Regions from separate parts of the Paenibacillus sp. FSL R5-0378 genome, predicted to be linked through region 1. Evidence: a T-box and tRNA genes for the amino acid it is inferred to sense, from the RefSeq annotation. Region 1 holds a T-box; the other regions hold tRNA genes.
The links. The T-box of region 1 lies ahead of MKY74_RS18270 (glutamine--tRNA ligase/YqeY domain fusion protein). A T-box ahead of a tRNA ligase gene usually reads a tRNA of that ligase, here a tRNA-Gln.
Positions count from the first base shown of each region.

Region 2: it has a tRNA-Gln gene. The T-box ahead of MKY74_RS18270 (glutamine--tRNA ligase/YqeY domain fusion protein) is inferred to sense a tRNA for this amino acid. The anticodon was not compared.
Region 3: it has a tRNA-Gln gene. The T-box ahead of MKY74_RS18270 (glutamine--tRNA ligase/YqeY domain fusion protein) is inferred to sense a tRNA for this amino acid. The anticodon was not compared.
Region 4: it has a tRNA-Gln gene. The T-box ahead of MKY74_RS18270 (glutamine--tRNA ligase/YqeY domain fusion protein) is inferred to sense a tRNA for this amino acid. The anticodon was not compared.

Region 1 is NZ_JBBPAY010000001.1:3,902,801-3,906,114, reverse strand. Features, by position in the region: gene MKY74_RS18275 (VOC family protein) at 1-146, opposite strand, end outside; gene MKY74_RS18270 (glutamine--tRNA ligase/YqeY domain fusion protein) at 273-1,958, opposite strand; T-box leader at 2,030-2,292, opposite strand; gene MKY74_RS18265 (glycoside hydrolase family 172 protein) at 2,378-3,314, opposite strand, start outside.
Region 2 is NZ_JBBPAY010000001.1:6,690,685-6,693,998, forward strand. Features, by position in the region: gene MKY74_RS30960 (S-layer homology domain-containing protein) at 1-627, opposite strand, end outside; tRNA gene MKY74_RS30965 (tRNA-Gly) at 789-862, opposite strand; tRNA gene MKY74_RS30970 (tRNA-Pro) at 926-999, opposite strand; tRNA gene MKY74_RS30975 (tRNA-Arg) at 1,023-1,099, opposite strand; tRNA gene MKY74_RS30980 (tRNA-Gly) at 1,103-1,177, opposite strand; tRNA gene MKY74_RS30985 (tRNA-Leu) at 1,189-1,272, opposite strand; tRNA gene MKY74_RS30990 (tRNA-Lys) at 1,291-1,366, opposite strand; tRNA gene MKY74_RS30995 (tRNA-Gln) at 1,371-1,445, opposite strand; tRNA gene MKY74_RS31000 (tRNA-His) at 1,454-1,529, opposite strand; tRNA gene MKY74_RS31005 (tRNA-Thr) at 1,538-1,610, opposite strand; tRNA gene MKY74_RS31010 (tRNA-Asp) at 1,809-1,885, opposite strand; tRNA gene MKY74_RS31015 (tRNA-Met) at 1,919-1,992, opposite strand; tRNA gene MKY74_RS31020 (tRNA-Val) at 2,059-2,134, opposite strand; tRNA gene MKY74_RS31025 (tRNA-Glu) at 2,298-2,369, opposite strand; tRNA gene MKY74_RS31030 (tRNA-Asn) at 2,430-2,505, opposite strand; rRNA gene rrf (5S ribosomal RNA) at 2,584-2,700, opposite strand; rRNA gene MKY74_RS31040 (23S ribosomal RNA) at 2,919-3,314, opposite strand, start outside.
Region 3 is NZ_JBBPAY010000001.1:1,650,263-1,653,576, forward strand. Features, by position in the region: rRNA gene MKY74_RS07420 (23S ribosomal RNA) at 1-161, shown strand, start outside; tRNA gene MKY74_RS07425 (tRNA-Asn) at 230-305, shown strand; tRNA gene MKY74_RS07430 (tRNA-Ser) at 310-401, shown strand; tRNA gene MKY74_RS07435 (tRNA-Glu) at 411-485, shown strand; tRNA gene MKY74_RS07440 (tRNA-Val) at 579-654, shown strand; tRNA gene MKY74_RS07445 (tRNA-Met) at 690-763, shown strand; tRNA gene MKY74_RS07450 (tRNA-Asp) at 801-877, shown strand; tRNA gene MKY74_RS07455 (tRNA-Phe) at 935-1,010, shown strand; tRNA gene MKY74_RS07460 (tRNA-Thr) at 1,034-1,109, shown strand; tRNA gene MKY74_RS07465 (tRNA-Tyr) at 1,113-1,198, shown strand; tRNA gene MKY74_RS07470 (tRNA-Trp) at 1,209-1,282, shown strand; tRNA gene MKY74_RS07475 (tRNA-His) at 1,314-1,389, shown strand; tRNA gene MKY74_RS07480 (tRNA-Gln) at 1,412-1,486, shown strand; tRNA gene MKY74_RS07485 (tRNA-Gly) at 1,493-1,567, shown strand; tRNA gene MKY74_RS07490 (tRNA-Cys) at 1,577-1,650, shown strand; tRNA gene MKY74_RS07495 (tRNA-Arg) at 1,663-1,739, shown strand; tRNA gene MKY74_RS07500 (tRNA-Leu) at 1,758-1,837, shown strand; gene MKY74_RS07505 (LiaF transmembrane domain-containing protein) at 2,471-2,776, shown strand; gene MKY74_RS07510 (PspA/IM30 family protein) at 2,855-3,314, shown strand, end outside.
Region 4 is NZ_JBBPAY010000001.1:1,518,475-1,521,788, forward strand. Features, by position in the region: rRNA gene MKY74_RS06785 (23S ribosomal RNA) at 1-536, shown strand, start outside; rRNA gene rrf (5S ribosomal RNA) at 634-750, shown strand; tRNA gene MKY74_RS06795 (tRNA-Asn) at 758-833, shown strand; tRNA gene MKY74_RS06800 (tRNA-Thr) at 837-912, shown strand; tRNA gene MKY74_RS06805 (tRNA-Glu) at 921-992, shown strand; tRNA gene MKY74_RS06810 (tRNA-Val) at 1,118-1,193, shown strand; tRNA gene MKY74_RS06815 (tRNA-Gln) at 1,245-1,319, shown strand; tRNA gene MKY74_RS06820 (tRNA-Lys) at 1,324-1,399, shown strand; tRNA gene MKY74_RS06825 (tRNA-Leu) at 1,418-1,501, shown strand; tRNA gene MKY74_RS06830 (tRNA-Gly) at 1,513-1,587, shown strand; tRNA gene MKY74_RS06835 (tRNA-Arg) at 1,591-1,667, shown strand; tRNA gene MKY74_RS06840 (tRNA-Pro) at 1,691-1,764, shown strand; tRNA gene MKY74_RS06845 (tRNA-Gly) at 1,821-1,894, shown strand; gene ppc (phosphoenolpyruvate carboxylase) at 3,116-3,314, shown strand, end outside.

The sequences.
Region 1 (3,314 bases):
TTCTGAAGAATGAGCTGGCTGCCGCCGGCTTGAATGGTGACGTTATCCGACTGTTCTTCGGCCACTGGGAGACCGAGCTTCCCGGTGTAAAATTGCTTCATCTCCGCAAAATGCCGGGTATTTATCGTAAGTTGTTGGATTTTCATCGTAAAAGACCTCCATGTGCTTTTGGTTTTCAAGGAATTTCTCTGCGGCAGCGTACGCAGCATTTCTAAAATGCGGCATACCCCATTCACCGTGGGGTACATGACCTGGTCCACTTCCGTCGTAGGTCAACGCGATGCTTCCCTCTTCCACGAATCTTTCAGCGAAACGATCCGGTTAAATACCGGTACCGGACCGGTCAGATCTTTGTGATCCAAGCAGAAATAGCCTTGGCGGATAAACTGGTATTTGGCATCCGGTGAAGCATTTTTCATCCATGGCTCCATGATCGCTTGCCTGTAAATGATTCGGGAATCGGGAGATACCAGCTCTGCCCAATCATTGTCCGATTCCGCCACGGACGCGGCATCTTTCAGCAGACTGCCGTACAAGCAGATCTCGGCGGGAACACCGTGTGCGGCGGACACCCAATGGATCGTCGATTTCACCTTTCTGCCGCTGAATCCGGTTCCGCTTTTTGTCTCGGGATCGTACGTGCAATGCAGCTCTTTCACTTCACCGGTCTCCGGATCCTTGACGGCATGATGGCATTTTAAGTAGTACGCCCCCTTCAATCGAACTTCGCTTCCCGGAAACAGACGATGAAAGCCCGGTACCGGATGTTCCATATAATCTTCCCGCTCGATATACAATTCTCCGGAAAAGGGGACATCCCTGCTGCCAAGCGCCGGATCGGCATCGCTGTGGTGGAGATGCAGTATTTCCACCTGATCCTTCGGATAATTCGTGATGACGACTTTAAGCGGATCAAGCACAGCCATCACAGCGACAGACTTATCCTTTAAGTCCTGGCGGATGAAGTGGTCGAGCATCGCGGCATCCATCGTGCTGCTTCCCCTCAGCATGCCCACTTCCTGCATGAACCTCCGGAGGCCTTCCGGCGTAACGCCTCTTCGCCGCAGTCCCTTCAAGGTCGGAAGGCGGGGATCATCCCATCCGTCAACGAATCCGCCTTCGACCAGCTCCCTGATGTACCTTTTGCTCGTGACCATTCCGGAAACGTTCAGACGTCCGAATTCCCGCTGCTTCGGGGGTTCCGTTACTTCCAGCTCGCGCAGCACCCATTCGTACAAGGGGCGGTGATCCCTGAATTCCGCGGAGCACAGCGAATGCGTAATGCCCTCGATCGCATCCTGGATCGGATGGGCAAAATCATACATCGGATACACGCACCACTCACTCCTTGTCCGGTAATGCTCGGCGTGGATGATGCGGTACAAGGCCGGGTCCCTCAAGTTGATGTTGGGCGAAGACATGTCAATTTTGGCCCGCAGCACCTTGGCGCCGTCCGGGAACCGGCCTTCCTTCATTTGACGGAACAGGGATAGATTCTCCTCCACCGTCCGTTCGCGATAAGGACTGTTTCTTCCAGACTCCGTGAGCGTTCCGCGGTATTCCGTCATTTCCTCCGACGACAAATCGCAGACATAGGCCTTCCCTTTACGGATGAGCTTCAAAGCCGCTTCGAAGATCTCTTCCGAATAATCCGAACCAAAGTACACCGGCAGGTCCAGACCAAGCCATCGGACATCCTCCCGGATCGCGTCCACGTATTTTACGTCTTCCTTCAGCGGATTCGTATCGTCAAAGCGAAGATTCATCTTCCCGTAGAATGCTTCGGCAATGGCTGCGTTCACGTGAATTGCATAGGCGCTTCCGATGTGCAAATAGCCGTTCGGCTCCGGCGGAAACCGGGTCGCGATCGGTCTGGAAAACGTTTCGTTCTCCACATCCTCCATCACGGTTTTCGTTAGAAAATCCACGGCTTCATCTTTTCTTACCTTTCCTTCCATCAACTGTCCCCTCCTGCTCTTATATCAATCAAAAAGAAAACAAAAAAATCCCGCCTCCAAGACGCTGACGTCTTGGGGACGAGATTGTATTTCGCGGTGCCACCCCGGTTCGCGGATCTATCGCTACATCCGCCTCTTCGGGTACGGCATGTACGCATGCTTATACCCTAGCTCTGTAACAGGAGCTCCTGTCGCACCATCCGAGGAATGAGGACCCCTCTTCCGATGCGCCGCTCGGAGGCTTGCTTCAATGACGGGCGGCCTGCTCCTTCACAGCTGCCGGAGCTCTCTGCAAGGCTGCCCGTTCATCTACTCTTCTCTTCACCGCGTTTTCGTTCCGTTTTGATTTTGACCATATTAACATCATTTTCGGCCAATGTAAACCGCATTATGCATACTTTAACCGGAAAGGGCGGGGATTAAATAACCTCCAGGCCATCGTTATCCGGCAGCGGCGGATGCGGGGTGTGCGGCTCGGACTGATACCAGAAAGCGACGGAGGCGATATCGTCCTGCAGCGGCAAATAGCGGCCGCCGGAACGCCAACCGAGCGCCTGGATCGTTACCTTCAAATCCTGTTCAAACCGGATCGGGTCCATCACATGCCAGCGGTACATCCCGAATCGCTGCTGGCTCCGGTATAGGCCGTCCGGTCTGATTTGCTGGTGAAAGCCCAAATAGGCAGTGGAAAACGCACCGTACTGTCCCTGTGGATGCTCAAAATTCCAGGCGCCGCCAAAATAGTCTTCGGTCCCGGTGCCGCAAATCGTCGGGAAATCGCGGTCGCCGTCCATATAGAACTTGATCTCGCCTTCTCCCCACCACCCCGTGTTGTTCACCTGCCAGGCGATGTACGTGCCGACGTACTGTCCACTCCCCTTCACGCCATCCAGAAGCACATGGTCCTGCTTGTACGGCAAGGGGTTGCTCCGGCGCCATTGGGCGTGCAAATAGGCCGCATCCTCCGGCACCTCGGTCAGCGTATAGGTGAACTGGTAATACAGCACGACGGGTTTGTCCATCCGGTTCTCGACCGTAACCCGGGCTTTCTTGCGAAACGGCATCACCCAATAGCTGTTCATCCCGCCGGCGGGATTGACCGCCACAGGCAGGGAGTTGACATTGCTCCGCTCGCACCATCCGTTGCAGAAGAAGTCGCCGACAGGCACTTCTACGGATGGCTCCTGCTCATCATCCCAATAAAAGCGCAGAATCATATGACGCCAGCTGTCCGGAAAGCAGGTCAGCCAAATATGCTGAATGGCTCCGGGACCGTCGATTGCTGCGGCGGTAAACACCTCACCCGGTTTGATATCCACTGATGGCGATATTTTCCATCCTTGACCCAAATCCCGG
Region 2 (3,314 bases), 2.8 Mb from region 1:
TTCAAGCGCGTTGTACACCATTACCGCTGCTTCAGACCGGGTCACTTGATCTTGGGGACGGAAGTTGCCGCTGCTGTCCAGGTCGGCAATCCCCCAGGCGAGCGCCCGCTGAATAGCCCCTTGATACTCAGGCGTCATTTTGCTGTCATCCGCGATGTCTTTAGGTACCAAATTGATCATCGGCAGGTTGCCCTTCTTTTCCACCGTCTCGATCAAATATTGCGTGAAAGCTTCACGAGTCATGCCTTCACTTGGCTGAATATCAGCCGGAAGGGCGATGCCATGGTTCGTAACCGTAAGAAAAGCTGGAGCAAACCAAGCGCCTGCCTTCACGTTTGTCAGGGCTGCGGTTTCGCTTCCCTCGGCTGCCTTCGTGACCGGCACGTCAGCAAGCAAGTTTGCCAGCAGTTGAGCTCCTTCCGCGTTCGTCAGTTGTGCCTGCGGCCGGAAGGCCGAATCACTGTCTCCCTTCAGCAGCTTCTGCTGCTGGAGCGCAGCGATTTTATCGGCACCGGCGACTCCCGCCAAATCCGTAAAGCCCTCTCCTGCCGCGAACACGGACCCGCCGATCGCCAGGGATAACGCCAGGGCTGCAACACTTCCTGATACAACATGCTTCTTCTTCATCTAGCCACACCTTCTTCGGGAAAATTTGGTCTTGTCTTTCCTACAGACGCAAAGAAAATATGGAAGGTTGCACCATGGGAAAATCTTCGGATTAGTTATAACCGCTTAAATCAGACTACCGCTCTAAACAAAAAACGCCTTTCGGCGTTATGTTTTATGTATGGAGCGGGTGATGGGAATCGAACCCACGCTATCAGCTTGGAAGGCTGAAGTTCTACCATTGAACTACACCCGCAGATTCTCCGTGCAAGCCTTGAGCGCAGAAAGATCAAGACTTACACGAAGCCGTGCATGCGTATCGGGATGACACGATTCGAACATGCGACCCCCTGGTCCCAAACCAGGTGCTCTACCAAGCTGAGCTACATCCCGATATCTATTGTAAAACAGTTAAATGGCGCGCCCTAAGAGATTCGAACTCCTGACCTTTTGATTCGTAGTCAAACGCTCTATCCAGCTGAGCTAAGGGCGCATTTGGAGCGGACGACGGGAATCGAACCCGCGACCCTCGCCTTGGCAAGGCGATGCTCTACCGCTGAGCCACGTCCGCATCAAACAAAGTGGTGCGCGTGGAGGGACTTGAACCCCCACGTCAAAGACGCTAGATCCTAAGTCTAGTGCGTCTGCCAATTCCGCCACACGCGCAAAACCTGTAAATAAAACTGGTGAGCCATGAAGGACTCGAACCTTCGACACCCTGATTAAAAGTCAGGTGCTCTACCAACTGAGCTAATGGCTCTCACTGGCTGGGGATATAGGATTCGAACCTATGCATGACGGAGTCAAAGTCCGTTGCCTTACCGCTTGGCTAATCCCCAACAATTAATGGGGCGATCGATGGGACTTGAACCCACGAATGCCGGAGCCACAATCCGGTGCGTTAACCCCTTCGCCACGACCGCCATAAACATGCCGGCGAGAGGACTTGAACCCCCAACCTACTGATTACAAGTCAGTTGCTCTACCAATTGAGCTACACCGGCGCATAAATATTTGAATAATTTCAAAGCGATAACCATCTATCGCGAAAGCAAATAACCATTTGGATTCCGTCTGAAGCAATTTAAAATGACGGAACCGACGGGATACTCTCTCTTCGTTCGAGACTGCGATGCAGCGCTAACGAAACAGATGCTTCGACGAACCCGTATCCGGATTCTCATCCCTGAAGCAATTTAAAATGGCGGAACCGACGGGATTCGAACCCGCGATCTCCTGCGTGACAGGCAGGCATGTTAGGCCTCTACACCACGGTTCCACGGCCTTTGGGATCTCCAACTTAAGGAGATAATTGCGGGGGCAGGATTTGAACCTGCGACCTTCGGGTTATGAGCCCGACGAGCTACCGGACTGCTCCACCCCGCGTCATTAAAAAGTAATTTGATATTGGGCCCTCGAAAAGTAATTCGGTATAAACTTTTTGAGGTATAGTGGTGGAGGCTGAGGGGATCGAACCCCCGACCCTCTGCTTGTAAGGCAGATGCTCTCCCAGCTGAGCTAAGCCTCCATAATCTTTTGAAACTTATAGGGGATTCTCATCCCTGATGCTAATAAGAAAGTGACCCGTATGGGATACTCTCACTTCGTTCGAGACTGCGATGCAGATGCTACCGAAGTCACGCTCCGACGAACCCTTTTTGGGATTCTCATCCCTGATGTTAATAAGAAAGTGACCCGTATGGGATTCGAACCCATGTTACCTCCGTGAAAGGGAGGTGTCTTAACCCCTTGACCAACGGGCCATATATATAAAGTCTAATTCTGTTTTCTGCAACAAAACATCCTTAGACGTTTTTTAAAAGTGGCTCCCCGAACAGGACTCGAACCTGTGACAACTCGATTAACAGTCGAGTGCTCTACCAACTGAGCTATCAGGGAACGTTGTTACAACCAACCAGTTTTGTCATATGTAGGTGACCATCAAGGCCAAAAAAAATACCACAAAAGTGGTTTTCCGCTTGGCAACGTCCTACTCTCCCAGGACCCTTCGGTCCAAGTACCATCGGCGCTGGAGGGCTTAACGGTCGTGTTCGGGATGGGTACGCGTGGAACCCCTCCGCTATCGCCACCAAACGGAGCATTGGTTAATCACCAAATGCATAATTCAGGTTTCAGCATCGCCAAATGCTGAAAGTCAGGCACGCTTCTCTCACCCGCTTGGAGTGAAATCAGCAATTTTGACTCCCTGAAAACTAGATACGAAACGAATCTGCGCTTTAAGAATTATCGGGTCCCCGCCAAAGTACTCCGAATCAGCTTCAACGCTGTTCTTCACTTTGGTGGGTATTTTTTTGGATAAGCCCTCGACCGATTAGTATTGGTCAGCTCCATGCATTGCTGCACTTCCACCTCCAACCTATCTACCTCGTCGTCTACAAGGGGTCTTACATACTGGGAAATCTCATCTTGAGGGGGGCTTCACGCTTAGATGCTTTCAGCGCTTATCCCGTCCGTACGTAGCTACCCAGCCATGCTCCTGGCGGAACAACTGGTGCACCAGCGGTACGTCCATCCCGGTCCTCTCGTACTAAGGACAGCTCCTCTCAAATTTCCTACGCCCACGACAGATAGGGACCGAACTGTCTCACGACGTTCTGAACCCAGCTCGCGTACCGCTTTAATGGGCGAACAGCCCAACCCTTGGGACCTACTTCAGCCCCAGGATGCGATGAGCCGACATCGAGGTG
Region 3 (3,314 bases), 2.3 Mb from region 1:
GGACGGGATAAGCGCTGAAAGCATCTAAGCGTGAAGCCCCCCTCAAGATGAGATTTCCCAGTATGTAAGACCCCTTGTAGACGACGAGGTAGATAGGTTGGAGGTGGAAGTGCAGCAATGCATGGAGCTGACCAATACTAATCGGTCGAGGGCTTATCCAAAAAATATAAAATGTAGATTCGTTTCGTATCTAGTTTTCAGGTGATCAAACACTTGAATTAAATATTGTTCCCTGATAGCTCAGTTGGTAGAGCACTCGACTGTTAATCGAGTTGTCACAGGTTCGAGTCCTGTTCGGGGAGCCATTATGGAGAGGTGTCCGAGTTGGCCGAAGGAGCACGATTGGAAATCGTGTAGGCGCCAAAAGCGTCTCGAGGGTTCGAATCCCTCTCTCTCCGCCATTATAGTTTGGCCCGTTGGTCAAGGGGTTAAGACACCTCCCTTTCACGGAGGTAACATGGGTTCGAATCCCATACGGGTCACCACTTTAATTATTAGCTTCAGGGATGAGAATCCAAAAGAAAAAATGCTTGCCTTTTTAGTGGTTTATCTGCTAAGATATTAAAAGTGTTTCTTATGGAGGCTTAGCTCAGCTGGGAGAGCATCTGCCTTACAAGCAGAGGGTCGGGGGTTCGATCCCCTCAGCCTCCACCATGTATACTTTAAAGAAAATAAATATTTTTTAATGACGCGGGGTGGAGCAGTCCGGTAGCTCGTCGGGCTCATAACCCGAAGGTCGCAGGTTCAAATCCTGCCCCCGCAATTTATCTCCTTATTTATGGAGATACATAATTGGCCGTGGAACCGTGGTGTAGAGGCCTAACATGCCTGCCTGTCACGCAGGAGATCGCGGGTTCGAATCCCGTCGGTTCCGCCATTTATTTTCTTGAGAGTTTAGTTTGTTGCAATAATACTCTTGATAGAAACAAAATTAGGCTCGGTAGCTCAGTCGGTAGAGCAGAGGACTGAAAATCCTCGTGTCGGCGGTTCGATTCCGTCCCGAGCCACCATGAATTTAATAATAAGCATAAAAGCCGGTGTAGCTCAATTGGTAGAGCAACTGACTTGTAATCAGTAGGTTGGGGGTTCAAGTCCTCTCGCCGGCACCATATGGAGGCTTAGCGAAGTGGCCAAACGCAGCAGACTGTAAATCTGTTCTCGTACGAGTTCGGTGGTTCGAATCCATCAGCCTCCACCAGTTTTATTATAGGGGCATAGTTTAAAGGTAGAACAGCGGTCTCCAAAACCGTTAGTGTGGGTTCAATTCCTGCTGCCCCTGCCATTCGAAATACAGCTTCATATCTTTTATTATGGCGGTCGTGGCGAAGGGGTTAACGCACCGGATTGTGGCTCCGGCATTCGTGGGTTCAAGTCCCATCGATCGCCCCATAACTTATAATGACAATCTTGTTGGGGATTAGCCAAGCGGTAAGGCAACGGACTTTGACTCCGTCATGCATAGGTTCGAATCCTATATCCCCAGCCAGTTTAAGCGGACGTGGCTCAGCGGTAGAGCATCGCCTTGCCAAGGCGAGGGTCGCGGGTTCGATTCCCGTCGTCCGCTCCATTTGATTTCGGCGCCATAGCCAAGTGGTAAGGCACAGCTCTGCAAAAGCTTTATCCCCAGTTCGAATCTGGGTGGCGCCTCCATTAACTTCATATGCGCCCTTAGCTCAGCTGGATAGAGCGTTTGACTACGAATCAAAAGGTCAGGAGTTCGAATCTCTTAGGGCGCGCCATTTTTTTTAACTGAATATGCCGGTGTGGCGGAATTGGCAGACGCGCGCGACTCAAAATCGTGAGGGAAACCGTGGGGGTTCGAGTCCCTTCACCGGCATCATAGAGAAAAGCCTTGGAAAATATCCAAGGCTTTTTCTTGTATAGACTAACATTGTACACCGAGCCATCGTTCGTCGTTCGTTAATCCCTCATCCTGCTGTACACTTGCACTTCTCCTTCCAATCAGCCACCTGATGACATCCCGCTGAAAGACGGCCATTATAATTCGTATTGCGTTTATTTGTATGACTGTATGGTATTTAAAGATCCTCTGATCAATCCGTTCGTTCTACCATTACTCCCTTTGAACGTTTTCCCCATCCTTGTTTAAAGCTGATAAACCATTCCAGCCAGCTTTAACCGGGTTAAACAGGCTCTATGTTTCTTTAGCTAAGTGCTAAATCCCTTGCTCAGAGCCTCCAACGACTCCCTATCCCAAGCATTGTATAAGTAAACTGCTCATTGAAGTTCCAGAGCGTGTTGATCATGCCCTATAAACGGGCAATTGGAGCTGCCAGTGGAGGATGTGGCTGCCGCGTTACATGCAGAAAAAGCTTGCTTCGTCTAAGGTCCGAGCCTTCCCCCGACTTAGGTCTAGGATTAAAAACCGTCTTGGGTCCGTTTTGGAAAACCCGGATTGAACCTAAAATAGAGTCATAAGGTTGATACAAACGAAAGGCGGTGACAATGCATGAGAACAAATAAAACTTCTGGTTGGGCGATCGTATTGATCGCAATCGGGGCACTGATGCTCCTGGGAGTATTCGCTCCATTATTCGGCAGGCTGATCGGATTGATCTTCCCGATCCTGATGATCGTGCTCGGCTATTATGGAATTCGCAGAGGTAAGGTGGTCATCGGTACGATTATCCTCGCATTCGGTGTCATGGGACTTCTGGCGAAGCTGTCCTGGATCATCGGACCGCTGCTGGGAATTGCCCTGGTAGTGTTCGGGATTATGCTGCTGAAAGGTAAGAAGTCGTCGAAGTGGATGTAACGGTAACAAAGAATTACCTTCAATAAATACAATCAAACGAATAGGCGATCACAGCTTATAAGGAGGGAGCAAAAACAGATGAGCGTATTTCGCAGGGTACGGGATATCACCGTAGCGACATTAAATGAACGTTTGGAACAAAGTCAGGACCCGGTACGGTTGATCGATCAGTTTTTGGCATCAACGCGTGACGATATTATGGAAGCCGAGAAGCTCGTTCAGCAGTACTCCGCTCACGTGAGACAGCTGAAGCAGCAAGTGGATCAGGCATCCAACATGAAGGAAAAGCGTGAGGAGCAGGCGCTGCTGGCTCTGAAGGCCGGCGAGGATCATCTAGCCAAGCTCGCACTGCAGGAAAAAATCATCTATGAAGAAAAGCTCGAGCAATACGGAGGACTGCTGGATACAACCCGCCAGTCGCTCACCGAGCTGGAAAATCAACTGAACGACCTGAAATTGGAGTACCAAACCGTGTACAGCAAACGTCAATACTACGCGGCACGGATGGAAACCCTCAGACTTCAGCAGCGGATGAATC
Region 4 (3,314 bases), 2.4 Mb from region 1:
CTACAAGTCGAGCAGGGACGAAAGTCGGGCTTAGTGATCCGGTGGTACCGCATGGAAGGGCCATCGCTCAACGGATAAAAGCTACCCTGGGGATAACAGGCTTATCTCCCCCAAGAGTCCACATCGACGGGGAGGTTTGGCACCTCGATGTCGGCTCATCGCATCCTGGGGCTGAAGTAGGTCCCAAGGGTTGGGCTGTTCGCCCATTAAAGCGGTACGCGAGCTGGGTTCAGAACGTCGTGAGACAGTTCGGTCCCTATCTGTCGTGGGCGTAGGAAATTTGAGAGGAGCTGTCCTTAGTACGAGAGGACCGGGATGGACGTACCGCTGGTGCACCAGTTGTTCCGCCAGGAGCATGGCTGGGTAGCTACGTACGGACGGGATAAGCGCTGAAAGCATCTAAGCGTGAAGCCCCCCTCAAGATGAGATTTCCCAGTATGTAAGACCCCTTGTAGACGACGAGGTAGATAGGTTGGAGGTGGAAGTGCAGCAATGCATGGAGCTGACCAATACTAATCGGTCGAGGGCTTATCCTAAAAGCTTTCTGAAAGAAAGCTTGCTACGGAAGCATATGCTTATTAATTCGCAGATTCGTTTCGTATCTAGTTTTCAAGTGATCAAAACACTTGAACGTTTGGTGGCGATAGCGGAGGGGTTCCACGCGTACCCATCCCGAACACGACCGTTAAGCCCTCCAGCGCCGATGGTACTTGGACCGAAGGGTCCTGGGAGAGTAGGACGTTGCCAAGCGGTATATTCCCTGATAGCTCAGTTGGTAGAGCACTCGACTGTTAATCGAGTTGTCACAGGTTCGAGTCCTGTTCGGGGAGCCATTTGCTCTCATAGCTCAGTAGGTAGAGTGCATCCATGGTAAGGATGAGGTCACCGGTTCGATCCCGGTTGAGAGCTCCATATTTTGTGGCCCGTTGGTCAAGGGGTTAAGACACCTCCCTTTCACGGAGGTAACATGGGTTCGAATCCCATACGGGTCACTTTCTTGTTTTGTTCCACATAAGGTTCGTCGGATATACTTTCGTTGGGACAAGCTTTGCTGCCTTTAAACGAAGGAAAGATCCGGACGGGTCATCGTGTGTTTTAATGGATACATAGTTTGCATGGAGGCTTAGCTCAGCTGGGAGAGCATCTGCCTTACAAGCAGAGGGTCGGGGGTTCGATCCCCTCAGCCTCCACCATTTATGATATGAAATACTTAAAATTGGGCAGACTATAGTTATTCGTAACTTTGGGGATTAGCCAAGCGGTAAGGCAACGGACTTTGACTCCGTCATGCATAGGTTCGAATCCTATATCCCCAGCCAGTGAGAGCCATTAGCTCAGTTGGTAGAGCACCTGACTTTTAATCAGGGTGTCGAAGGTTCGAGTCCTTCATGGCTCACCAGTTTTATTTACAGGTTTTGCGCGTGTGGCGGAATTGGCAGACGCACTAGACTTAGGATCTAGCGTCTTTGACGTGGGGGTTCAAGTCCCTCCACGCGCACCACTTTGTTTAATGCGGACGTGGCTCAGCGGTAGAGCATCGCCTTGCCAAGGCGAGGGTCGCGGGTTCGATTCCCGTCGTCCGCTCCATATGCGCCCTTAGCTCAGCTGGATAGAGCGTTTGACTACGAATCAAAAGGTCAGGAGTTCGAATCTCTTAGGGCGCGCCATTTAACTGTTTTACAATAGATATCGGGATGTAGCTCAGCTTGGTAGAGCACCTGGTTTGGGACCAGGGGGTCGCATGTTCGAATCGTGTCATCCCGATACGCATGCACAGCTTCGTGCAAGTCATGATTGTTTCAAGGCTTGCACGGAGATCTGCGGGTGTAGTTCAATGGTAGAACTTCAGCCTTCCAAGCTGATAGCGTGGGTTCGATTCCCATCACCCGCTCCATACATAAAACATAACGCCGAAAGGCGTTTTTTTGTTTAGAGCGGTTGTGTGGGAGAGAACCTACGCAGCGTGGGTACGACCGTCCGTACCGTCTTCAATGAAGGAACCCGCTCAGGACGCGCGTCAACATCTACCTCTGCGGCGGGCCGAAGGTCCGCTTATTTAATCGAGATGTTGAGTATTCCCATCACCCGCTCCATACATAAAACATAACGCCGAAAGGCGTTTTTTTATTTTGAGCGGTTGTGTGGGAGAGAACCTACGCAGCGTGGGTGCGACCGTCCGTGCAGCTTCAGTGAAGGAACCCGCTCAGGACGCGCGTCAACATCTACCTCTGTGGCGGGCCGAAGGCACGCTTATTTAATCGAGATGTTGAGTATTCCCATCACCCGCTCCATACATAAAACATAACGCCGAAAGGCGTTTTTTTGTTTGGAGCGGTTGTGTGGGAGAAAACCTACGCAGCGTGGGTACGACCGTCCGTGCCGGCGTCACTGAAGGAACCCGCTCAGGACGCGCGTCAAGATCTAACCTCAATGGCGGGCCGAAGGTCCGCTTTTTAATTTGAGATGCCTTGAAAGGGCTGTTAAGGGCTGTTATGCACGATTACAAGGTAGCTCTCTGAGGGGTTTACCTGATTGCCTCTAAAAACGCCTTATTTGCCCCTCTAACCCTTTTAAATGGAGGGTTAATAACTACATAATTGCATTCTTAAAATCTATATTATGCCTAGCTAAGCAAGCTAAAACACAATCTAATATTGGGTATGCCCATGATTCCTTTATATGTGTTCCATGTTGATTAATGAACTCCCCGTTATGTTAACAAGAGAGCATAGTTAAATCAGCTGCTGTAACGAAAAAGGTCCACTGACATCTTCCGTTAAATCAAACCAATGTTAAATATTAACGAGATGATTTGTTTAATGAGTTAACTTATGTGGTAAATAGTGGTTGAATCATCTGGGCTATGCATAAATAAACTCAATGCGGTATTTTATTTAGAATGAAAACCGCTGTATTATCCACAACATCTGTTAAACTATATGTCAGGAATTAGGCATGACTGAATGAAAATACATATTTTACATCGTGTTTTTGCGCGAAAATCTGCGCTTTATTTAATAAAAGTGCAGATTTTCGATGTGATTTATTGTATGATGTTAAGAAAGTATGAACAAAGAGAAAGCAATACAGACGGGATAGAGACGGGAGGAGTAGCATGACTGAACTTACGGTAACCGCGAACAAAAGCAATTCAAACAACTTGCTGCGGCGTGACGTGCGATTCTTGGGGAACATACTCGGAGAAGTGCTTGTCCATCAAGGGGGCAATGAACTCTTAGATATCGTTGAGAAGATCCGTGAAACAAGCAAATCTTTACGTTCTGTTTTTTTGCCTGAATTGTATGAAGAATTCA